DNA from 3 places in the Halomonas sp. DP4Y7-1 genome. Region 1 is predicted to be linked to each of the others. Evidence: predicted binding sites of a transcription regulator. Region 1 holds the regulator's gene; each other region holds the start of a gene.
What was found. The regulator PhoB, encoded in region 1, activates phosphate uptake and scavenging genes when phosphate is short. The targets are predictions, from matches to a motif close to TGTCATANNNNTGTCANA.
Positions count from the first base shown of each region.

Region 1 (7,768 bases):
CGCCCGCTTCTGATCTCGATGCCAGCGTCACGAAACGCATTGCCCAGCGCCTGGCCCGGCTGCTGGGGCAGCAGCCTCGGCAGCAAGGTGGGCTCCGGGCCAACCATGACGACCTGGTGTCCGCCCGCCTGGAGGTCGTTGGCGAACTCGCAGCCCACCAGGCCCAACCCGATCACCGCCACTCGCGCCGGACGCTCCAGGCCGTCAAGAATGGCCGAGAAGCGGCGGTAGTCATCGAGATCATTGATCGAGAACACGCGGCCGCTGAGCTCCGCCGGAATGGCGAAGGGAGCGACAGGGCTGGCACCGGTAGCCAGCACCAGGTCCGACCAGGGCAGCCGTTCCTGGCCAATCCACAGGCACGAGGACGCTGTGTCGATTCGGTCTACCCAGGTATGGGGGCGCACCACCACATTCAGCTGATCGGCCAGCTCCAGGGCCGAACGGGCCGCCAGCCGATCCGCCGCCAAGCCCTTGGCAAAGCCCGTAGATAACAAGGGTTTGGAGTAGTCATCGCCGCTATCGGCCGTGATCAGGGTGATCGGACGCCGGGCGTCCAGTGCGCGCACCTGGCGCACCAGGCCAATGCCTGCCATGCCAGTGCCGATGATGGTCAAGGGTGCTTGCATCACGTACTTCGACTCTGCCGACGACCGCACTGCGGTCATTCAAGAAACCGGAGTGCCCAGCGGGGGCTCCAGCGAGTGACTCCTGTGCACCATGGTACACTATGCGCCCATCTACCGGAGCACGACGTCCGGTGCAGCAAGGACCTCAAGGCCCCATGTCACAGCATCCTCATGTCACCCCGTCCCGTTGCCATGTCGAGCCCGAGTGCCCGCGATCGACTCCCGAGTGGCGCGACATCCCCGCATCGTCGCATGCTATCTCTGAGCGCTGGCTGGAGTGGCTGGCTTCCCGCGACTCACTGACGGAGAGACTGATGGCGGCCGCTGGCGAGGGACGCTTTCACGTGCGTCTGCTCGACCAATACCTGGGGCAGCCATGGCCGGACGAGGCCGAGGCATTGGGACTGGCGGCCGGCCAGCAGGCCTGGTTGCGCGAGGTCGCGCTGTGCGTCGACGAGGTCCCTTGGGTGGTGGCACGCTCAGTGGCACCACGGGTGAGCGATCAACAGGCGCCCTTTGCCGGCCTTGGCGAAAACTCGCTGGGCAGTTGGCTGTTTCAGCAGCCGGATCTTCGCCGCAGCCCGATCGAGATCAGCCGGATATCTCGTCCTATCCACGGATACCGCGGTATCTGGCAACGGCGCTCTCTGTTTTGCCACGGGGGCTGGGTGATGCTGGTGCAAGAGAGCTTTCTGCCCGCCATGGCCGAGGCGCTGTCACTCGACCCGTCTCCAGGCTAGACAGCGACCGCGCTGTACTGGTCACGCCCGTCTCCCCGCGCTAGGCTTGGTCCGTCATGTCGACAAGCGCTGACCAGACCTGGCAGCAAATGGTCGCTCCCGGCGACACCCATGGATGAACTGTCTCGTCTTGTTTCGACGCTCAACGCCACACCAGCGGATGCGGACACGACAGAAGCGTGCCCGCCACGATGCCTGTGACAGCGACTTTCCACTAGCCCTCGAGAGACCACGATGGACCGCTCCCTGCTGCGTCCCCCCGGACGCCTCGCCCGAATTCCCGACTTCCTGGCGCTGATGCGTCTGGATCGCCCCATCGGCACCTGGCTGCTGATGTGGCCAACACTGTGGGCGCTGTGGGTAGCGGCGGACGGCATTCCCGCCCGCGACACCCTGCTGATCTTTGTCGCTGGCGTCTACCTGATGCGAGCAGCAGGCTGTGTCGTCAACGACTATGCGGACCGCCATTTCGACGGTCACGTCAAACGTACCAAACACCGCCCTCTGGCGACTGGGCGTATCAGCGAGCAGGAAGCCAAGGTCCTGTTCGTCGGTCTGCTGACAGCGGCCTTCGTGCTGGTCTGGCTGACCAACGGCTTTACCGTATGGCTGTCGCTGATCGGCGCCGTGCTGGCCGCCAGCTATCCCTTCATGAAGCGCTACACCCACTTTCCCCAGGTGGTGCTGGGGGCGGCCTTTTCCTGGGCGATTCCCATGGCATTCGGTGCCGTGCTGGGCGAGGTACCCACGGTCGGCTGGATCCTGTTCACCGCCAATGTACTGTGGACGGTGGCCTATGACACCGAATACGCCATGGTGGACCGTGACGATGATCTCAAGATCGGCATCAAGTCGACCGCAGTGCTGTTTGGTCGCTGGGACACTCGCATCATCGCGCTGCTGCAGCTGGCAACGCTGGGCCTGCTGGCCTGGGCGGGCGCTCTGCTGAATATCGGCGGTTTCTATTGGCTGGGATGGCTGGCCATGGCGGCTACCTTTATCCACCAGCAGAGACTCATCAAGGAGCGTGATCGCGATCGCTGCTTCCAGGCCTTTCTCAACAATCACTGGTCGGGCCTGCTGCTGTTTGCCGGCCTGGCGCTGAGTCTCTATCCCGACCTGGGGTGACCCTATCGAGCTGTCGAGTGCTCGACAGGTCGGCCAATGTCATCTAAATGTCACATTGACGTGGTGTCATCTGTCACCGTTGATAGGAAGACCCTGAACAAGAGGCCCGGGATGACAGCCAAGACCGTATTGATCGTCGACGACGAAGCGCCCATCCGCGAAATGATCGCGGTGGCTCTGGAAATGGCCGACTACCGGGTCCTCGAGGCCGACAATGCCCAGGCGGCTCACGCGATTATCGTGGACGATCAGCCAGACCTGCTGCTGCTGGACTGGATGATGCCCGGAACCAGTGGCATCGAGCTGGCACGCCGCCTCAAGCGGGAAGAAACCACCGCCGAGCTGCCGATCATCCTGCTCACCGCCAAGGGTGAGGAGGACAACAAGATTCAGGGGCTTGAAGCAGGTGCAGACGACTACATCACCAAGCCGTTCTCTCCCCGGGAACTGGTCGCCCGTCTAAAAGCGGTGCTGCGACGTGCCACTCCTCGCGGCGTTGAAGACCCGGTGGAAGTCGACGGGCTCAAGCTCGATCCTGTCAGCCACCGCGTCAGCGTCGACGGCAAGTCGCTCGACATGGGGCCCACCGAATACCGCCTGCTGCAGTTTTTCATGACCCACCAGGAACGCGCCTACACCCGCGGCCAGTTGCTTGATCAGGTCTGGGGTGGCAACGTCTACGTCGAGGAACGCACCGTCGACGTGCACATTCGCCGCCTGCGAAAGGCCCTTGGCGAGCCACATCAGCAGCTGATCCAGACCGTGCGCGGCACCGGCTACCGTTTTTCGGCCAAGATGTGACGTCTTGCCTCCCTTCCACGCAGGCTTGACAGCGCCTGTACGGCTGGCGGCAGACAGGAGGACATAGGTGAACGGAGCCAGGAGCTGACGTGGGTCGACTGTGGAGACGAGAAGTCTGGCGCTTGACCCTGCTGGTCGGCATCGGCGCCCTGCTGGGCTGGCCCTTTTCCTTGACGAGTGTCGGCGTCGGAGCGGGCCTGACGCTTGGTCTCGCCTATCATCTGCGCAACCTGCACGCCATGCACGACTGGCTGACCCATCGTCCCCAGCAGGAACCTCCTACCGCCAGCGGTCTGTGGGGCGAGCTGTTTGATCGACTCTATCGCTACCAGAAGGGCCAGCGCATTACCCAACGACGCCTGCGCTCAACGCTTCAGCGTATCCAGGAGTCCTCTGAAGCGATGCGCGACAGTGTGGTCATGCTGGATCGCCATGGCGATCTCGAATGGTGGAACAGCTCTGCCGAGCGCATGCTAGGCCTGAAGCCGGCGCTGGACCGTGGTCAACATATCACCAACCTGCTGCGTGATCCGCGCTTCGTCGGCTATTTCAACGAGCGGGACTATCGTGAGCCGCTGAGCCTTCCATCGCCCATCGACGAGAACATGATCCTGCAGTTCCAGATCACCCTGTACGGTGACGATGAACGCCTGGTCATGGCGCGCGATATCACACGCCTGCATCGCCTGGAACAGATGCGCCGAGACTTTGTGGCCAACGTCTCCCATGAGCTGCGCACGCCACTGACGGTACTGACCGGCTATCTCGAGACCTACGGCGACATGGCCGACATGCTGCCCGAACGACTCGGCAAGGGGGTAGCGCAGATGCAGAATCAGACCCGTCGGATGCAGAACCTGGTCAATGATCTGCTGCTGCTGTCGCGACTGGAAAACGATCAGGGCGGCGATGACCACACGCGGCTCGACCCCACCACGCTGTTGCAGACCGTCAAGCGAGATGCACAGGCGCTGTCGGGTGGGCGCCAGCAGATCGAGGTGTCCATCGACGATCCGCGTGGGCTCAAGGGCAGTGAGAAGGAAATTCACAGTGCCATTTCCAACCTGGCCTTCAATGCCGTGCGCTATGCCGGCGATGGCGCACGTATCCAGCTACGCTGGCGGGCCTACGGTGATGGCGCCTGCCTTGAGGTGGAGGACGACGGCGACGGCATCGATCCGATGCACCTTCCGCGCCTCACCGAGCGCTTCTATCGGGTAGACAAGGGACGCAGCACGGCGACCGGTGGCACCGGACTAGGCCTCGCCATCGTCAAGCACGTGCTGCTGCGCCACGATGCGCGCCTCGACATCGACTCACATCCGGGTGAAGGCGCCACCTTCCGCTGTATCTTCCCCTCGAGCCGAGTGCAGGAGAACCGCCAGACGGCCGCCTCGCCCTGACCCCGACCAAGGGACACACCAGCCCCGCTTCAAGCCAGGCTGGCAGCACTGTGTCTTTTCAGCTCCTGGGACCCAGCAAGATAACCGCAGCGCCCGCCAGGCAAAGCGCCGCCCCCATCATGTCCCAGCGATCGGGGGGGCGCTGCTCCACCCACCACATCCAACCCAGCGATGCCGCGATATACACGCCGCCATACGCGGCAAAGGCGCGTCCAGCATAGTCAGCGTCTACCTGGCTGAGCAGCCAGGCAAACAACGCCAGGCTGAACAGACCGGGCAACAGCCACCAGGCGGCACCATCCGCCCTCCACCAGCGCCAGACCGCGAAGCAGCCGGCGATCTCGGCCATCGCCGCCAACAGGTAGATGGCCAGCCCAGGCAACCCTGTCAACATCCCGCACCGGCCAGGTGACAGATCGCCATCAGCGACGCACCACCGGCAGTTGGCGATAGTGCTGATCCCACATCAGCACAGCCCCGGCCACTGCGCCGGGAATCAGAAACAGATTGGCCAGTGGTATCCAGGTGATCAGCGTCACCAGGCCGCCAAAGCTGATACTCGGCCACCAGCGCGCCGACAGTCGCTTGCGCATATCGGGAAAACTGACCTTGTTATTGTCCATCGGATAGTCGAGATAGGTAATCGCCATGGTCCAGGCGCTGAAGGCCGCCCATAGCAGCGGTGCCACCAGATTCACCACGGGTATCCAGCTGAGGATGAACAGGCCGATCATGCGCGGCAGAATATACGCCAGCTTGAGCAGTTCACGCCCGAGTGCATCAACACCGGTCTTGAGCCAACCGCGGTCGTCGCTGGGCTCCTGCCCCGTCAGCTCGACCTCGGCACGCGCTGCCAGAAAGCCGTAGAAGGGGGCAGCAATCAGGTGGGTCACCAGGGTGAACGAAAAGAACACGATCACGATCAGGCTGACCACGAACAGGGGCCAGATCAGCCAGTCGAGCCATTCCAGCCAGCTTGGGACCATGGCCATCCAGCTGTCGAGCCAGCCACCAAACTCACCCAGCACATAGCTGAGCATGCCGGCATAGACCAGCAGATTGACCAGAATGGGAAGAAAGACGTAGCGGCGCAGTCCACGGCTATAGACCAGCCGCGTACCGCGACGAACCGCCTCAATAGCATTCAGCATGACTTCTATCCTTGGCAATGACATCAACAAGGCCATAACGACTGCGGGCCATCGTCTCGACGATGGCCCGCAGTTCAGGGTACCGGCAACGACCCTGACAGGGCCGGCCTATTGACGCCGCTTGCGGCGTTCAGGTCAAGACGAGGCGTCGTCGTCCAGCAGATCCGGGTCAATCTTGTCCGGCGAGACGTGACGGATATCCAGGCCCTTGACCAGGTAAATGACGTACTCGGCCAGGTTGTTGGCGTGGTCACCCACGCGCTCTAGGGCTCGCAGAATCCACATGATGGCGAGCACTGGCGAGATAGACCGCGCATCTTCCATCATGAAGGTCATCAGCGATCGCATGGCGCTTTGATACTCGCTGTCGACGCGCTCGTCTTCCTGCACCACCTGCATCGCAAGCTCAGTATCGAAGCGGGCGAAGGAGGTCAGTGCATCGCGCATCATGTGGCGAACGTGCTCGCTGATATTGCGCACCTCGACGAACCCGCGAGTGCCATTGTTGCCGTCCACCAGTTCGATGGCGTTACGGGCGATCTTGCTGGCTTCATCACCGATACGCTCGAGATCGGATGCGGCGCGGATCACCGCCAGCACCAGGCGCAGGTCCGAGGCGGCCGGCTGGCGGCGGGCCAGCACGCGAGTGCACTCGTCATCAATCTTGATCTGCATATCGTTGACCGCGCGGTCATTGTCGACCACCCGGGAGGCCAACGCCGAGTCGGAGTCGAGCAGTGCGCTGACAGCATCCTGCACCTGCTTCTCGACCAGGCCACCCATGGCCATCAGGTGGGTCTTGAGCTCTTCAAGCTCGTGATTGAACTGGCGCGAGATATGCTGACTGTGGGTATCGCTGGTGATATCCATGGAGGTCTCCTGAAGGGAGGTGCAGGGGGCGATCAGCCCACCATACGTCCGGTGATGTAGTTTTCGGTGCGCCTCAGGCGCGGGTGCGTGAACAGGGTGTCGGTCGGTCCGTACTCCACCAGCTCACCGTTATGCAGGAACGCCGTATAGTCGGACACGCGTGCCGCCTGCTGCATGTTATGAGTGACCAGTACCAGGGTCAGATGTGGCTTCAGCGTGCGAATCAATTCCTCGATCTTGAGCGTCGAGATCGGGTCGAGAGCGGAGGCGGGTTCATCCAGCAGCAGCACCTCGGGCTCTACCGCCAGGGTCCGCGCAATCACCAGTCGCTGCTGTTGACCACCTGACAGTGACCAGGCTGACGCACGCAGGCGCCCCTTCACTTCTTCCCACAGTGCGGCTGACTTCAGCGCCCACTCGACCACATCATCGATGCGCCGCTTGCTCAGTCCCCCCTGCAGTCGCAAACCAAAGGCGACATTGTCGTAGATCGACATGGGAAAAGGATTGGGTGCCTGAAAAACCATGCCTACCCGTCGCCTCAACTCCGACACGGCCACTCGCGAATCATGGATGTCGTGCCCATCGAGATAGATACTGCCGCGCCGGCTGACGTCCTCGTTGAGGTCATGCAGCCGGTTAAGTGCCCGCAGCAACGTCGACTTGCCGCAGCCCGACGGCCCGATGAAGGCCGTCACTCGGTGCCGCGGGATGCGCAGCGTCAGATCCTTCAATGCAGGCTTGCCCGCATAGGCCAGGCTTAGCCCCTGGATATCCAGGCACGTATCGGCTTCCGAAAACGCCATGACCGCCCCGCGCCGACTTCCCAGGGAGGCCTGGCTGAGCTGGCGTTGGGGCAGCCTTCCATCGATGGACATTGACTCTCCCTGCATCATCGACGCACCGGCGCACCATGACGCTTGCGCAGATAATGCCGCATGAATATTGCAGTCAGGTTAAGCACCAAAATAACCACTACCAACAACAGAGCCGTGGCATAGACCAGCGGCATGGCGGCCTGAACATCGCTGGAATGAAAGGCGGCA
Region 1 covers NZ_JAHVKS010000003.1:182,725-190,492, forward strand. The annotation lists gene KUV72_RS07230 (FAD-dependent oxidoreductase) at 1-629, opposite strand, end outside; gene KUV72_RS07235 (chorismate--pyruvate lyase family protein) at 785-1,369, shown strand; gene ubiA (4-hydroxybenzoate octaprenyltransferase) at 1,604-2,497, shown strand; gene phoB (phosphate regulon transcriptional regulator PhoB) at 2,609-3,298, shown strand; gene phoR (phosphate regulon sensor histidine kinase PhoR) at 3,388-4,701, shown strand; gene KUV72_RS07255 (YnfA family protein) at 4,760-5,095, opposite strand; gene cysZ (sulfate transporter CysZ) at 5,124-5,852, opposite strand; gene phoU (phosphate signaling complex protein PhoU) at 5,988-6,722, opposite strand; gene pstB (phosphate ABC transporter ATP-binding protein PstB) at 6,755-7,528, opposite strand; gene pstA (phosphate ABC transporter permease PstA) at 7,615-7,768, opposite strand, start outside.

Region 2 (7,768 bases), on a different contig from region 1:
GGATAGCCGAACAGCGCGACGGCGCCGCCGGTGTGCAGGAAGACCACGTTCTCGCCTTCCTTGAAATGGCCCTGGCGGATCAGGTCGATCAGCCCGGCCATGCCCTTGCCGGAGTAAACCGGGTCCAGCAGGATGCCTTCGTGTCGGGCCAGCAGGGTGACCGCCTCGATCATGCTGTCGGTGGGCACTCCGTAGCCCTCGCCCACGTAGTTGCAGTTGGCAACCACCTGCTCGCGGCTGACCACGCCGGAAAGGCCCAGCTTGGCTTCGGTCTTCTGGGCCAGGGCAAAGACGTTGGCCTCCTGCTTGTCCTTGGGCGCGCGCACGCCGATGCCGAGCACCGGGATGCCGGCGTTGCAGGCGGCCAGGCCGGTCACCAGGCCTGCCTGGGTGCCGGCGCTGCCGGTGGCATGCACCAGATGATCGATACGCAGACCCATGTCGTTGGCCTGAGCCAGCAGCTCCAGGGCGGCGTTAACGTAGCCCAGGGCGCCGATCTCGTTGGAGCCGCCGCCAGGGATGATGTAAGGCCTCTTGCCTTCGCTCTTCAGGCGATCGGCCAGGCCTTCCATCTCGGCAGCCATGTCGGCACCGCCCGGGCGCTTCTCGACGCTGGCGCCGTGGAGCTGATCAAGGAAGACGTTGCCGTTGTGGTTGTAGTTGGGGTCTTCACTGCCGGTGCGGTCTTCCAGCAGGATGTGACAGCCAAGGCCCAGCTTGCAGGCGGCGGCCACGGTCTGGCGGGCGTGGTTGGACTGGGTGGCACCCTGGGTAATGATGGTATCGGCGCCCTTTTCCAGGGCATCGGCCATCAGGAACTCGAGCTTGCGCGTCTTGTTGCCGCCGGTGGACAGGCCGGTGCAGTCGTCACGTTTGATCCACAGGCGCGGGCCGCCCAACAGCTTGCTCAGGTTGTCCATCGGCTCCAGCGGGGTGGGCATATGGCCGAGACGGACACGGGGAAAACGGGACAGGTGCATACGGGCCTCCAGGCGAGTCATTGTTGGCATTGGCGTGCTCTCGTTATGACGTTCTTCCATGAGATGACAGACGCGAGGCCCGTCAGAGAACGTGTCATCTCACCTTAAAGGCCGCCCACGACCTGCCACCAATGCCAAGTTGCTCGTCAGCTGTTAAATTTTTGCATAGCCACGACTCCTGCCTGGCCGGCAGCTACAACAACAGACAAAAACACCAATGAAGATCGAGTGGATAGAGGATTTTCTCGAGCTTATCGAGGCAGGAACCTTCTCCCAGGCGGCGGAACGACGCCACGTCACCCAACCGGCGTTTTCGCGACGCATCAGACAACTCGAGGAGTGGCTGGGAGTCGCACTGATCGATAGGCGCTCCCCACGGCTGGAGCTGACTGCCCATGCGCGTACCTACGAGCCTCAGCTCAGGGAGTGGCTGGCCCGCCTCTATGCCATGCGCAGTCGCCTTCGAAGCGATGCCCGCCAGGGACCCAGGGCCATCCTGACCACCCAGCACACCCTGACCGTCAGCTACCTGCCGCGGCTGTTGCGCCACTTGCGTCATCACGCGCCTGAGGTCGGACTGCAGATCACCTCGTCGGACCGCAGCGTATGCATTCGCGACTTTGAGCAGGGCAAGGCCGACCTGCTGCTGTGTTCCGAGCTCGAGGGGGCGCCCCTGTTCGACGACAGCACCACCATCGAACGTCTCGCGCTGGGTGCTGAGAGGCTGCTGCCGGTGTGCGCCCCGGACCATCACGGCGGCCCGCTGCACCCGCTGGAGCAGGGACAACGACTGCCGCTGATCGGCTACGACACCGACAGCTTTCTGGGCCAGGCGCTGGCGACCCCCTACCTGCTGGATGCCCAGCGTCATTACGAGATCGAGCTGGTGTGCGAGACCGCCTTTACCATCGGTATCCGCCAGCTCGCTCTGGCGGGGCTGGGTATCGGCTGGCTTCCCCACGGACTGATTGAAGAGGACCTGGAAAGCGGCAAGCTGGTATCGCTGCTGGATACGCTAGGTGGGCCCCGGCTGGTGGTGGCCTGCTATCGGCATCGGGACGAGCAGAGGGCCGCGGCGCCGCTGTGGCATCTGCTGGAGGAACGGCCACCGGCGGTATAGCGTCGCCATCATGACGTGCGGATGGCGTCATCCCCCCTGGGGGGCAGCAGACAGGGTGAGCTCGATGGCGTCGTGACGCCAGTACTCGTCGTCGCAGTCGATGGCTCGGCCGTTCTGGTCATGATTGATGCGGGAAATGCGCTGGGCGGGACTGCCTCGCACGGCGTTCAGCGCATCGGCGCCGGCGCTGGACAGCACGCAGGTGCCAAGCTCATAGCTGACCCGGCCAACCCGGATGCCGTACTCGCGCCGGTAAAGCTCGGTCAGCGACTCCCGCGCCAGGTCGAACTCGAGAATCTGTGGAAAACAGCTTGGCAGCAGATGATGCTCGACATAGAGCACCCGACGCTCGTCCACTAGTCGGGCACGACAGATTCGATAGACCGGCGCGTGTTCGGCAATACCCAAACGCCGAGCGACCACTGCGGGGGCCATGACCTCTTCGGCACTCAGCAGCAGGGTGCGGGCACTGCGCTGCTGGGAGCGCACCATCTCGTGAAACGGCAGGCAGGCCAGCAGGTCATAGCGAAGCCGTGGCGGCGACACAAACCAGCCGCGCCGATTCTCGCGATAGACCCGCCCTTCTGCCTCCAGCGCATTGAGCGCTTCGCGCAACGTGATACGCGTCGTCCCGAAGCGGGTCATCAACTCGCGCTCGCTGGGAAGCCGGCGCCCCTTCTCACTTCGAGCCTCAGCCAGCACCGGTTTGAGGCGCTCTTGCAGCGATCGATCCATGCACATACCGATGGTAAATAAGAGAAAAAATGACGCTCGCCAATCTACACCTATCCAGCTGGTATAGACCAATTGAGCCATACGCCACAGTCTAGTGACTTCTCCATGACATCGTGGTGACACTCGTGATGCCGTAGTGGCTGCCGAAGGCTTTATCGCCAACCGGGGATTGAGACAAGACTGCCATCACACTGACACAGCGCTGTCATGAAGGCTCCTTAGGGTTAGGCACAACGGAAACTGATCTAGACCAGAAACGCACACCGGTTTCCGTCGCCTTCACGCCCCCTGACCCGGAGACCCTCCCGTGAACGTCACTTCTCTGCGTTACCCGACCCTGACCGCCCTGGCCTGCGTTGGCCTGATGTCCACCGCTGCCCAAGCCAGCTCCGCCGAGCTTGAGTCTCTGATCGAGGCCGCCAAGCAGGAAGGCCGCGTCGACAGCGTCGGCATGCCCGACACCTGGGCCAACTGGAAGGACACCTGGGCTGACCTGGACAGCGTCTACGGCCTGGCACACAGCGACACCGACATGAGTTCCGCCGAGGAAGTCGCCAAGTTCAAGGCTGAGGGTGAGAATGCCACCGCCGACATCGGCGATGTCGGCTTCGCCTTCGGTCCCATCGCCGTGCAGCAGGGCGTAACCCAGCCCTACAAGCCCACCACCTGGGACCAGATCCCTGACTGGGCCAAGGACGAGGATGGTCACTGGATGCTCGGCTACACCGGCACCATCGCCCTGATGATCAACAAGAACCTGGTCGACGAAGACCAGCGTCCGGGCTCCTTCGCTGATCTACGTGAAGGTGACTACTCAGTGTCGGTGGGCGCGGTAGGCCAGGCCTCCCAGGCCAACAATGCGGTGCTGGCCGCCGCTTATGCGGCAGGCGGTGACGAAGGCAACCTGGCGCCGGGACTCGAGCTGTTCGCCGAGCTGGCCGAGCAGGGCCGCCTGTCGCTGGCTGACGTGTCCATCGCCAACCTGGAGAAGGGCGAAGTGGAAGTGGCCCTGCTGTGGGACTTCAACGCCTTGAACTATCGTGACCAGATCGACCGCGACGCCTTCGAGGTGGTGATTCCGTCCGACGCCTCCGTCACTTCAGGCTACGCCACCATCATCAATGTACACGCCCAGCATCCCAATGCGGCCAAGCTGGCCCGTGAATACATCCTGTCCGATGAAGGCCAGTTCAACCTGGCCGAGGGCTACGCTCGCCCGATCCGCGCCGAGCACCTGACCCTGCCCGACGAGATCGCCGCCAAGCTGCTACCCAACGAACAGTACGCCAGCGCCCGCCCGATTCAGGACTTCGCCGCCTGGGAACAGAGCGCCAAGGTGCTGCCGCGCCAGTGGCAGTCGGACGTTTTGATCCACCAGCAGTAATCACGCCACTTACCACCCCCCTGGGCATCGGGCGGCAGCGCCAACCAGCGCTGCTCTCGGTGCCCGCGGTACGAAAGCGTTGCTTGGGCCACCCTGATGGTGGCCAGGAGTCATCATGCAAAACCCTGTCATTCTGGTCGTGCTGGACGGCCTCAATCACGACGTCGGGCGCCATGCCATGGGCCATCTGAGCGCTCTGGTCGAGGCCGGACGCGGCACTACTACCAGCCTCGACTGCGAGCTTCCCGCCATGTCTCGCCCGCTTTACGAGTGCCTGCTGACGGGAAATCGTCCCGTCGACTCCGGTGTCGTGCATAACGCTATCGTGCGCCGCTCACACGGTGTCAGCCTGTTTGACCTGGCTCGCGCCCAGGGGCGCACCACTGCCGCCGCGGCCTATCACTGGGTCAGCGAACTCTACGTCAAGGCGCCCTTCGACCGAACCCGCGATCGCTATCTCGACGATCCTCACGCGGCCATCCAGCGCGGCATCTTCTATTGGCAGGACCACTACCCGGACGACCACCTGTTCAGCGATGCCGAAGCGCTCAGGCAGCGGCACGCACCTGACTTCCTGCTGGTTCACAGCATGAACATCGATGATAGCGGCCACCGTCACGGCGGCGACTCGCCCCAGTACCGCAATGCCGCGCGTCACGCCGACATTGCCCTGGCAGACTACCTTCCCCGCTGGCTGGCCGATGGTTACCAGGTGATGGTGACCGCCGACCACGGCATGAACGCCGATCGTTCACACTCAGGGTTGCTGGCCGAGGAGCGCCGGGTACCGCTGTGGCTGTTCGGTGACGCCTTTGCCGACCCCGCAGGTCTGCATATCCAACAGACTCACCTGTGCGGCACCCTGGCCAGCGCCATGGGGCTAACCCACGACAAGCCCTTTCATCCGGAGCTGCTTGCGATGACGGCGCAAGGCACGGCCCCGGCACCGTCCCGAGAGAACCTCTCATGACATTGCGCCTGCCGGCCTGGCTGTGGCTACTGCCCTTCGCCATCGTGTTTTGCGCCTTCCAACTGGCGCCCATGGCCTGGGTCGCCATCAGTGCCTTCAACGTCAATGGCGACTGGGGGCTGGGCCACTTCCAGGAAATCGCCCAGTCCGCGTTCTTTCGCCAAGCCATCTGGAAGAGCCTGACCATCTCGTTGGTATCCAGCGCCCTGGGGCTGATCATCGCCACCGTCACCTGTCACGCGCTTATGCGTTCCGGACCGCGACTGCGCCGCGCGATGATCGCCTTCACCAACATGACCTCCAACTTCGCCGGGGTGCCCCTGGCCTTCGCCTTTATCATCCTGCTGGGGGCCAACGGCGTGCTGACGTTGGCACTTCAACAACTCGGCATCATCGAGGACGTGCGCCTCTACTCCACCGGCGGATTGATCGTCATCTATACCTGGTTCCAGATACCGCTCGGCATCCTGCTGCTGTTTCCGGCCTTTTCAGGCCTCAAGGCCGAGTGGCGTGATGCCGCCCACCTGCTGGGCGCCGGACGCATCGCCTATTGGCAACGGATCGGCCTGCCGGTGCTATGGCCGGCTCTGGCGGGCACCTTCACGGTGCTGTTCGCCAACGCCATGGGCGCCTATGCCACCGTCTATGCGCTGGTCAACACCAGCTACAACCTGATGACGATACGCATCGCCAACCTGGTCGCGGGAGACCTGTTCCTTGAACCCAACCTGGCCAGTGCCCTGGCGCTGGTACTGGTGGTGCTGCTGGTACTGGTCACCCTGGTGCAACAGTGGCTGTTGAGAAGGAGTGCACAGCATGGCTCACGCTGACACCATGCCCGCTCGCCCGACCGCAGCGTCGCTGTCGGCAACCTTTAATCCCTACTCCTGGGTCGTCGGCGGGGTCTTTGCGGTGCTGGCTCTGCCCCTGGTAGCCACACTGGGCTACGCCCTGGCCACACGCTGGGGCGCGACCCTGACGCCAGACGGCCTGACCCTGGCCTGGTTCATCGAGCTGTGGACCACCCCTCGCTTTCTGGCGGCCTTTGCGCGCTCGCTGTTTATCGCCGTGGGGGCTCTGGCGCTATCTCTGGCACTGGTACTGCCGGTCGCCCTGTTGGCCCATATCCGCTATCCGCGACTCGATCGCTGGATGAACACGCTGATCTTGATGCCGTTTGCGGTGCCGCCAGTCGTCTCCTCGGTGGGCTTGCTGCAACTCTACGCCGGTGGGCCGCTGGCGCTGGTAGGAACACCGTGGATCCTGATTCCTACCTACTTCACCATCGTCCTGCCGTTCATGTATCGCGCCATTGCCAACAGCCTGAGGGCGGTGGACGTGCAAAGCCTGATGGAAGCCGCGCAGCTGCTCGGCGCTGGCCCCGTGAAGGCGTTTTTTCTGGTGGTTCTGCCCAACCTGAGAGGTGGCGTGCAGATCGCCGTCTTCCTGTCGTTCTCCTTCCTGGTGGGTGAGTTCGTGTTTGCCAACATGCTGGTGGGCACCCGCTTCGAGACACTGCAGGTCTACCTCAACAACATGCGCGGCGCCAGCGGCCACTTCACCAGCGCTCTGGTGATTACCCTGTTCGTCTTCACTCTGATTCTGACCTGGCTGGGCAATCGCCAGGCGGAACACACTATTACGGAGGCCGCACGATGATGGCTGCCACCACTCGCCCCCCCTCGTCAGCGACCACGCCCAAGGCATCACAGGCGGCCTATCGCCAGCAGCCGACCATCGCGTCAGGCGCCACGGCCGCGAGCGCCTCCCGCCACACCGATCATGCATCCAGCGGCAACGCGATTTCGCTCAAGGGGCTGGCCAAGCGTTTTGGCGACACCGATGTCTTTGCCAATATCGATGCCGATATCGCCCACGGTGAATTCATCACCCTGCTGGGCCCATCCGGCTGCGGCAAGTCGACCCTGTTGCGGGCGATCGCCGGTCTCACCTCCCTGAATGCGGGCCAAATCCTGGTGGGCGATACCGACATCACTCACCTCCCCCCTCAGCGCCGTGGCGTCGGCATGGTGTTTCAGCACTACGCCCTGTTTCCCAACATGAAGGTGGCCGACAACGTCGCCTTTGGCCTGCGCATGCAGAAGGTACCCAGCGACGAGCGCGCGCGCCGCGTGGACGAGGTGTTACGCCTGGTCGAGATGCAGGACCAGGCCCACAAGTTCCCTCATCAACTGTCTGGCGGTCAGTGCCAGCGGGTAGCGCTGGCAAGGTCTCTGGTGGTCGAGCCCAGGGTGCTGCTGATGGATGAGCCCCTGTCCGCGCTGGACGCCCGCATTCGCAAGCACCTGCGCGATCAGATCCGGGAAATTCAGACGTCGCTGGGCCTGACGACCCTGTTCGTGACCCATGATCAGGAAGAAGCCATGCTGATGTCCGACCGGGTGTTCCTGATGCACCAGGGACGCATCCTGCAACAGGACTGCGCCGAGGCCATCTATACCCGTCCACGGGATGAGAACGCTGCCGGCTTCATGGGCCACTACTGTCTGCTTGATGCCATCGAGGCCGCTCCGCTGCTCGGCTACCGCAGCAAGGCTGACCGCGTTGCCCTGCGCCCT
Region 2 covers NZ_JAHVKS010000009.1:97,879-105,646, reverse strand. The annotation lists gene KUV72_RS16330 (D-cysteine desulfhydrase) at 1-1,010, opposite strand, end outside; gene KUV72_RS16325 (LysR family transcriptional regulator) at 1,198-2,100, shown strand; gene KUV72_RS16320 (UTRA domain-containing protein) at 2,128-2,835, opposite strand; gene KUV72_RS16315 (ABC transporter substrate-binding protein) at 3,143-4,219, shown strand; gene KUV72_RS16310 (alkaline phosphatase family protein) at 4,335-5,189, shown strand; gene KUV72_RS16305 (ABC transporter permease) at 5,186-6,019, shown strand; gene KUV72_RS16300 (ABC transporter permease subunit) at 6,006-6,848, shown strand; gene KUV72_RS16295 (ABC transporter ATP-binding protein) at 6,845-7,768, shown strand, end outside.
Region 2: the regulator PhoB is predicted to act here: its motif matches at 2,940-2,957, upstream of KUV72_RS16320 (UTRA domain-containing protein).

Region 3 (7,768 bases), on a different contig from region 1:
GACGGGCGTGTCCTTTTATTGGTCCAGCTTTACCTGGTATTGGTTTGATACCGGGGCGCTGGTGCGCGAGGCCTGACGACAACGTTGGCACTCGCGAGGCGCTCCCACCCAGGGCCGCCTCCCAGAACCCCCGGACGGCAGCCCGTCCGGGGGTTCTTTGTTTTTGGCATGATGCTCCAGAGCGTCGCGACAGCCTGCAGTGGCAGGTAACAGGAGATAACCGATGACCGCATATCGAGATTTCGTCTACGCCGACTTCCAGGGTTACGCCTATGGGTATGGCTGGCGATTTATCGACACGCGGTCGGCCCAACTGGCCACCTCCGACCGTGAGCGCCTCGGTGGTCGACATGTTCAACGATGTACGACCCTTTGGAGCTGATACCATGACCGCGACCCTCTCCCTTGCTACGACCTCCCACATGGCCACGACGACCCCAGAGACTGCTGTGCAGGATCGATCTAACGGGACCGCATTGCCCGCACCGCTGTCGCTCAAGCAGCAGTACCCGTTGAGCGCCACTCTGGCGGACCGTGTCGACGCACAGCGTCAGGAAATTCGCGACATCCTGGAAGGCCGAGATGACCGCCTGCTGGCGGTGGTGGGGCCCTGTTCGATTCATGATCCCCAGGCGGCCCTGGAATACGCCGAGCGCCTGGCCGGCCTGGCGGCCAGTATCCGCGATCGTGTCCTGGTGGTCATGCGCGTCTACATCGAGAAGCCACGCACCACCGTGGGCTGGAAAGGGCTGGCCTACGATCCAGACCTGGATGGGACAGGCAACATGAGCCGTGGCCTGGAGCTGTCGCGCCAGCTGATGCGGGACATCGTCGAGATGGGGCTGCCGGTCGCCACCGAAATTCTGCAGCCGATGATCGCTCCATATCTGGAGGATCTGCTGGCCTGGGTCGCCATCGGCGCGCGCACGACCGAGTCTCAGCTGCACCGCGAGATGGCCAGTGGCCTGGGGGCTGTCGTCGGTTTCAAGAATGCCACCAGTGGTGATGTGCAGGTGGCCCTGGATGCGATGCACAGTGCTGCCCATCCTCATCAACATTTTGCCGTAGGCAGCGACGGCCAGCCGATGATGGTCGAGACCCAGGGCAATCCCCATACCCATGTGGTGCTGCGGGGCGGCCACGGCGAACCGAACTACGATGTTGCTGCGGTGGCGGCAGCGCGTAGAGCTCTGCGCGAGGCCGGGCTGTCGCCGCGCTTGATGGTCGACTGCAGTCATGCCAATGCGCGCAAGGACCACCGCCGCCAGAGCGAAGTCTTGCTCGACGTGCTGGCTCAGCGGCTGGCGGGCGATACGGCGCTGATCGGGGTGATGCTCGAGAGCCATCTGCATGAAGGCAAGCAGCCTCTGGACCCCGGCAAGCTGCGCTACGGTGTCTCCGTCACGGACGCGTGTATTGGTTGGGAGACCACCGAACACCTGTTGAGTGTGGCCGCAGAGCGCCTGGCCGAGGGCGACTGATCAACCCCGGCAAAATGGCCAGACCTCGAAGAATCCATCGCAACGAAACTCCGCCTCGCAGGCGGCCAACTGGCCGCGATAACGCGAGGCGGTGGTCGCGACCTCGCGCGCCGCGCGCATGACCGCAGGCTTGGCGCGATAACTACCGCGCCGATAGCCGCCCTGGCCCTCGTGGTAGGCCAGGTAGAGGTGTTCCGGATTAGCCAGCGAGACGCCGGTCATGCGCTGCGTTCGGGCGTTGTACCAGCCGATGAAGTCGGTGGCATCGTCCATGTCGCTGCGGCTTGAGAACAGCCCACCCACATCATCACTGTATTCTCCCCAGACCGGGTCCTGGGCCTGGGCGTAGCCGTAGGCCGAGGAGGGACGCGTCCAGGGAATGAACCCCAATAGCGTGGTTCTGGGCGGCCTGACGTGGCTGCGAAACGACGATTCGCGCTTGATGAACGCCATTTGGGTCCAGGGGGGAGTCCCCCACTTTTCATACGAGGCACGCGTCGCGTCATACCAGTCCGGCTGCTGGCGAAAGACGTCGCACAGATTGTCCTGATGGGCCGGTGGCGCTGGGGCGAAGGCCGCACAGCCTCCCAGCAGCAACACGCCGCTCAAGACCAAGCACTTCAAGACTAAGCACTTCAAGACCCTGCGAGCCGGTTGAGAGACAGCGCTCCTGGAGATACAGCGCCCATAGACAGAGCGCTGAGAGCAACAGCTCCTGGAGAAGGAGCTCCTGAAGAAAGACTCGGGGGCAGGCCTTGAGGCGGGCATGGACACTCCATTGTCGTGATGAGCTTGAGCATTATGCCGTTCTCGCCACCTGGAGAACACTTGGCGTCACCTATGCCGCTTTCATCGACTTGTTCTATGCCGTTTCAGGCGTCGCCTGAGAGAGCTCCCCTGGATCCTGCATGTCCTCCGGCACCCGTGGCAGGTCGACGGGGATATGGCGGGCGAAGAATGCCAGGCAGTCGAGACTGCTGGAGGCGTCGGGAGCGAGCGGGCAATTCCATGGGGAATCGCGCAGCTCATCGGGCAACTGTTGGCTGAGCTGCTCCAGCTCCTGGCTCTTTGGCCAGCTGAGCCAACGCTCCCTCTCCAGGGCCTGGGGCTGACGCCACTTGAGCATCCAGTCGTCGCCCCAGGGTAGTACCGCCAGATGTCCGGGGTCTGGCAACGGCAGTCCCTGGAAGGCGCTGGACCACCAGGTGGGGTGGAGCTGCTGGCGGTGAAGCCGGTTCAAGCACTGGGCCAGCAGTCCCCGCTGGATCACCATCACATCCAGGTACTGATGGTCCTGACTGAGCACATGTACCGCCAGGCTCTGTCGACTCACACACAGCTCTTTCGCGATCAGCGTGTCGAGTGACGCTTGCGGGTCACTATGGCCCAGTACCCCCCGCTCTAGCGCCACCAGAGCGATAGTGTGGGGTGGCATGACCAGCACGCAGGGTAGGGCAGGATCCAGTTGACCAAGGAGATCCAGCCGGGAGTGGCTCCCCCCTCGCTGTTGCCTTTGATCGGTGCAATGTACCCAGTGCCAGCAAGGTTCTGGGTCCTCATCGCTAGAGGGTGCCTTTTGCGGCATGAGCAGAATGCGCTGATGTCGGTGTCCCAGATGCCACATGGTTCTGGTCCTGTCGATAGCAAGCGTTGGACCACTCTGTCGTCACCTAAGCTTAGTTTCTTTCACTAACTGTTACTCTTTTAACATTTTAGTTACCTCTTATGCTTTGTCCGGCGTACCGCATCGTCACATCCCTGTCATCTAGACATCCTAGGGTGTCGCGAGGACCGACATCGCCGAGATAGCGCACCCAACAGCGCAGATCGGCGCGAGTGACCGCCCGCCACCGGCCCGCAGCCGGCAACGACATCCCGTCTGCCGACGTTCCACACGTCGACGGCCAAGAGAGGACTGCGCAATGAGCAAGGAAATCGAAGATCACCGCCTGTTGAACCCCAGCAGCAATGAGCCCTTTTCTTCAATACTCGATCGTCGCCTGTCGCGCCGCGCTGTGATGAAGGGCGGCATGGGCATGGCAGCCATGTCTATGCTGGGGGGCTTCGGGCTGACCGCTATCGCCGATCAGCATGGGTCAGGCATGTCCAAGACGCCGCTGGCACTGGCCTTCGACGCGGTCAAAGGGTCGCGCACGGATGCGGTAGTGGTGCCTGCGGGGTATACCGCCCAGGTACTGGTGCCCTGGGGGACGCCGCTCGATGATAGCGCCCCCCAATGGCGCGACGACCTGGCCATGACGCCAGAGGGACAGGCGGCCAGCGTCGGCATGCACCACGACGGCATGCACCCCTTCGCTCTGGATGATGCCAGCGGATCTGAGCGCTTCCTGCTGGTGATGAACAATGAGTACATCGATGAAAATGCCCTGTGGGCGCCCCAGGGCGGTCCCACCAACATGGCGGAGGGCAAGCGTCCTGCCGATGAAGTCCGAACGGAAATCAATGCCCACGGGGTCACGGTCGTAGAGGTGCAGAAGGGCGCCAACGGACACTGGAGTCACGTCAAGGGATCCCGCTACAACCGCCGCTATACCAGTGCCACGCCGATGCACCTGTCTGGCCCGGTGGCCGGCAGTGACTACGTCAAGACCCGGTTCTCTCCGGGGGGAACCCAGGCGCGGGGCACCAACAATAACTGTGCCAATGGGTATACCCCCTGGGGAACCTATCTGACCTGCGAAGAAAACTGGCCGGATTATTTCGTCAAGGACGAAGGGCGGACGCGGGACGATGATCGTCTTGGCATCGCCACCGGGCGCGGTCGCTATGGCTGGGAAACCGCAGCGGGCGACGCCAGCGAACGTGATGACGAGTTTACCCGGCTGATCGGCAACCCCGGCGATGGCGATGCCACCGGCGACTATCGCAACGAGGCGCGTCAGTTCGGCTATATCGTTGAGATCGACCCGTACACCGGCAAGCAAGCGGTGAAGCGCACGGCGTTGGGGCGTTTCCGCCACGAGGGGTGCTGGCCGGGCAAGTTGGAGGCTGGCCAGCCGGTCGTGTTCTACTCTGGCCACGACTCCCGCAACGAGTACATCTACAAGTTCGTGTCCAGGGCGGTCTGGGACCCGGCGGATGCCATCGCGCCCGGTGCCGAGGCCGACCGCCTGGCGCTAGGCAGCAAGTACATGGATGAGGGCACGCTGTACGTGGCTCGCTTCAATGCCGATGGCAGTGGCCAGTGGTTGCCGCTGACGCCGCAAGCCACCACCCAGGATGGTCGACCCCTGGCCGAGGCCCTGGAGCTCGGTGCCGACGATTTGGCAGGGGTGATCATCCATACCTGCGATGCCGCTGACCTGATGGGGGCAACGCCGATGGATCGCCCGGAGTGGGGCGCGGTGGATCCTTCCACCGGTGAGGTCTACATGACCCTTACCAACAACTCCAAGCGTACCGAGGAAGGCACCGAGGCGACACTGACCGGCGATGGCGACAGCATCGAGGCGTTGGGGAATGGCTATGCCACCGCTCCGGTCAATGCCGCCAACCCGAGGGCTAACAATGAGGCGGGGCAGATCATCCGCTGGCGTGAGGGGGCAGATGCCAGTGCTTTCGAATGGGAGGTCTTTGTCTTCGGTGCCGCCGCCAGCGATGCCGATAACCTGTCGGGCCTGACCGCCGACAACGAGTTCGCCAGTCCCGACGGTCTTTACTTCGACGAGCGCGGCGACGGCCAGGGTATCCTGTGGATTCAGACCGACAATGGCTATGAGGGCGTTGCCGAAAGTACCAATGACCAGGTTCTGGCGGTGGTGCCGGCAGGGCTGGAGCGTGCCGATGGTGCGGCTGCGGTGCTGTCCGGTGCCAACCAGGACAAGCTCAAGCGCTTCTGTGTGGGTCCCAACGGCTGCGAGGTGACGGGTATCTTCTCGACGCCTGACAAGACGGCGCTGTTTATCAACATCCAGCATCCTGGCAACTGGCCTGCCAGTGATGATGCCACCCAGGCCACCGATTCCAGCGTGCGTCCGCGTGCTGCCACGGTGGTCATTCAGCGCGAAGACGGCGGCCAGATCGGGCTCTAGCCTTCGCTTGCCGCCTTTGACTGCGGCGTCCAGCACCGGCCCCCGGCTCCTTCATCGGAGCCGGGGGCTTTGCTTTGGGGCGGGGCGCGACAGGGGCGGTGCTGGCGCCAAGGCGCCCTGATGTCCGTGATGTTGGCGGTGCCGGCATGATATGCCCCCGACAGCATCGCTGGCGGGGGCTTTCTAGGAGCGCTGTGTCCTGGAGCTAAAGCCGTCAGGCCCGGGCGGCATAGGCGTAGAGCAGCGTTTCCTGGGCCGAGATCGGGGCGGCCTCGCCGGGATCCTGCTTGATGTAGGTCCCGTCGCCCTGCAACAGCCAGCTCTGACAGTTGTCGACCAGGTAGGTTTCCAGGTCCTTGCGTACCCGTGCGGCCAGTTTCTTGTCCAGCAGCGGGAAGCAGGTCTCGACCCGGTGGAACATGTTGCGGGCCATGAAGTCGGCGCTGGAGCCCCAGGTTTCGGGCTTGCCGTCATTGTGGAAGTGGAAGACTCGGGTGTGCTCCAGAAAGCGACCGATGACCGAGCGCACGCGAATGTTCTCCGAGATGCCGGGAAGTCCGGGGCGCAGGCAGCACATGCCGCGAATGATCAGGTCGCATTCGACCCCGGCCTGGGAGGCGCGATAGAGGGCCTGAATCAGCTTGGGTTCGGTCAGGGAATTGCACTTGACGATGATATGGGCGCGCTTTCCCTTGCGCGCGAAGTCGGCTTCGCGCTCGATCATCGCGACGACTTGCTCGTGCAAGGTGAAGGGAGCGTGGAGCAGCTTTTCGATCTGGCGAGTGCGGCCCATGCCGGACAGCTGCTGGAATACCTTGTGCACATCGGCACATAGCACTGGGTCGGCGGTCAGCAAGCTGTAGTCGGTGTAGAGCTTGGCCGTCTTGGAATGGTAGTTGCCGGTGCCCAGGTGGGCATAGTGACGCAGCGCGCCCTTCTCGCGGCGCACAATATGCATCATCTTGGCGTGGGTCTTGTAGGCCATGACACCGTAGATGACGATGGCGCCGGCCTCCTGCAGGCGTGAGGCGAGGGCCAGGTTGTCGGCTTCATCGAAGCGGGCGCGCAGTTCGATGACAACGGTGACTTCCTTGCCATTGCCGGCGGCCTCCACCAGGGCGGTGACGATGGGGGAGTCGGCGCCGGTGCGATACAGCGTCTGCTTGATCGCCAGCACGTCCGGGTCGCGAGCGGCTTCACGGCACAGGTCTTCCACGGGAGTGAAGGACTGGAAGGGGTGGTGCAGCAGGATATCGCCTTCCTGCATGGCCTGCATGATGCTGTTGGGCTGTTTGACCTGCTTGGGTATCCCCGGCACGAAGGAGCGATACATCAGCTCTGGGCGCTCCGCGTCCCCCAGTACCGACATCATGCGAGTGAGGTTGACCGGGCCGTTGACGCGATAGAGGTCATTAGGCTCGAGCTGGAATTGCTTGAGCAGAAAGTCGGACAAGCCTTCCGGGCAGTTGTCGGCCACCTCGAGGCGCACGCCGCTGCCGTAGCGGCGGGCCAGCAGCTCACCACGCAGGGCCGAGGCCAGGTCCGAGACTTCTTCCGGGTCCACGGTCATGTCGGCGTTGCGGGTCAGGCGGAACTGATAGCAGCCCTTGACCTTCATGCCCGGGAACACTTCGTCGGCGTGGGCATGGATCATCGAGGACAGGAACAGGTACTCGTTGAAGCCTTCCTCACACAGCTCGCTGGGCAGTGCGATCACTCGTGGCAGGGAGCGGGGCGCCGGAAGAATGGCGAGGCCGCCTTCGCGGCCGAAGGCATCCTTGCCTTCCAGCTCGACGATGAAGTTCAGGCTCTTGTTGACCAGGCGTGGGAAGGGGTGCGACGGGTCCAGGCCAATCGGGCTGACGACCGGAATGATTTCGTTGGAGAAGTAGTCATGGACCCACTTGCGCTGAGCCTTGGTCCAGTCGCTGCGGCGGCGGAAGCGAATGTTCTGTGCCTCCATTGCCGGAATCAGCTGCTCATTGAGAATGCGGTACTGACGTTCGACATGCTCGTGGGCGATCTTGGAAATCTCGTCCAGCACGGAGCGCGGGCTGCGCCCATCGGCCCCGGTGGCGTCATCGCCCATGGCGATCTGGCTCTTCAGGCCGGCGACGCGAATTTCGAAGAACTCGTCCATGTTTGAGGAGAAGATCAGCAGGAACATCAAGCGGTTGAGCAGCGGATGCGCTTCATCCAGTGCCTGTTCGAGCACCCTGATGTTGAACTGCAGAT
Region 3 covers NZ_JAHVKS010000001.1:50,399-58,166, forward strand. The annotation lists gene KUV72_RS00220 (hypothetical protein) at 224-382, shown strand; gene KUV72_RS00225 (3-deoxy-7-phosphoheptulonate synthase) at 387-1,481, shown strand; gene KUV72_RS00230 (lysozyme-like domain containing protein) at 1,482-2,081, opposite strand; gene KUV72_RS00235 (hypothetical protein) at 2,344-2,916, opposite strand; gene KUV72_RS00240 (PhoX family protein) at 3,404-5,533, shown strand; gene ppk1 (polyphosphate kinase 1) at 5,748-7,768, opposite strand, start outside.
Region 3: the regulator PhoB is predicted to act here: its motif matches at 3,230-3,247, upstream of KUV72_RS00240 (PhoX family protein).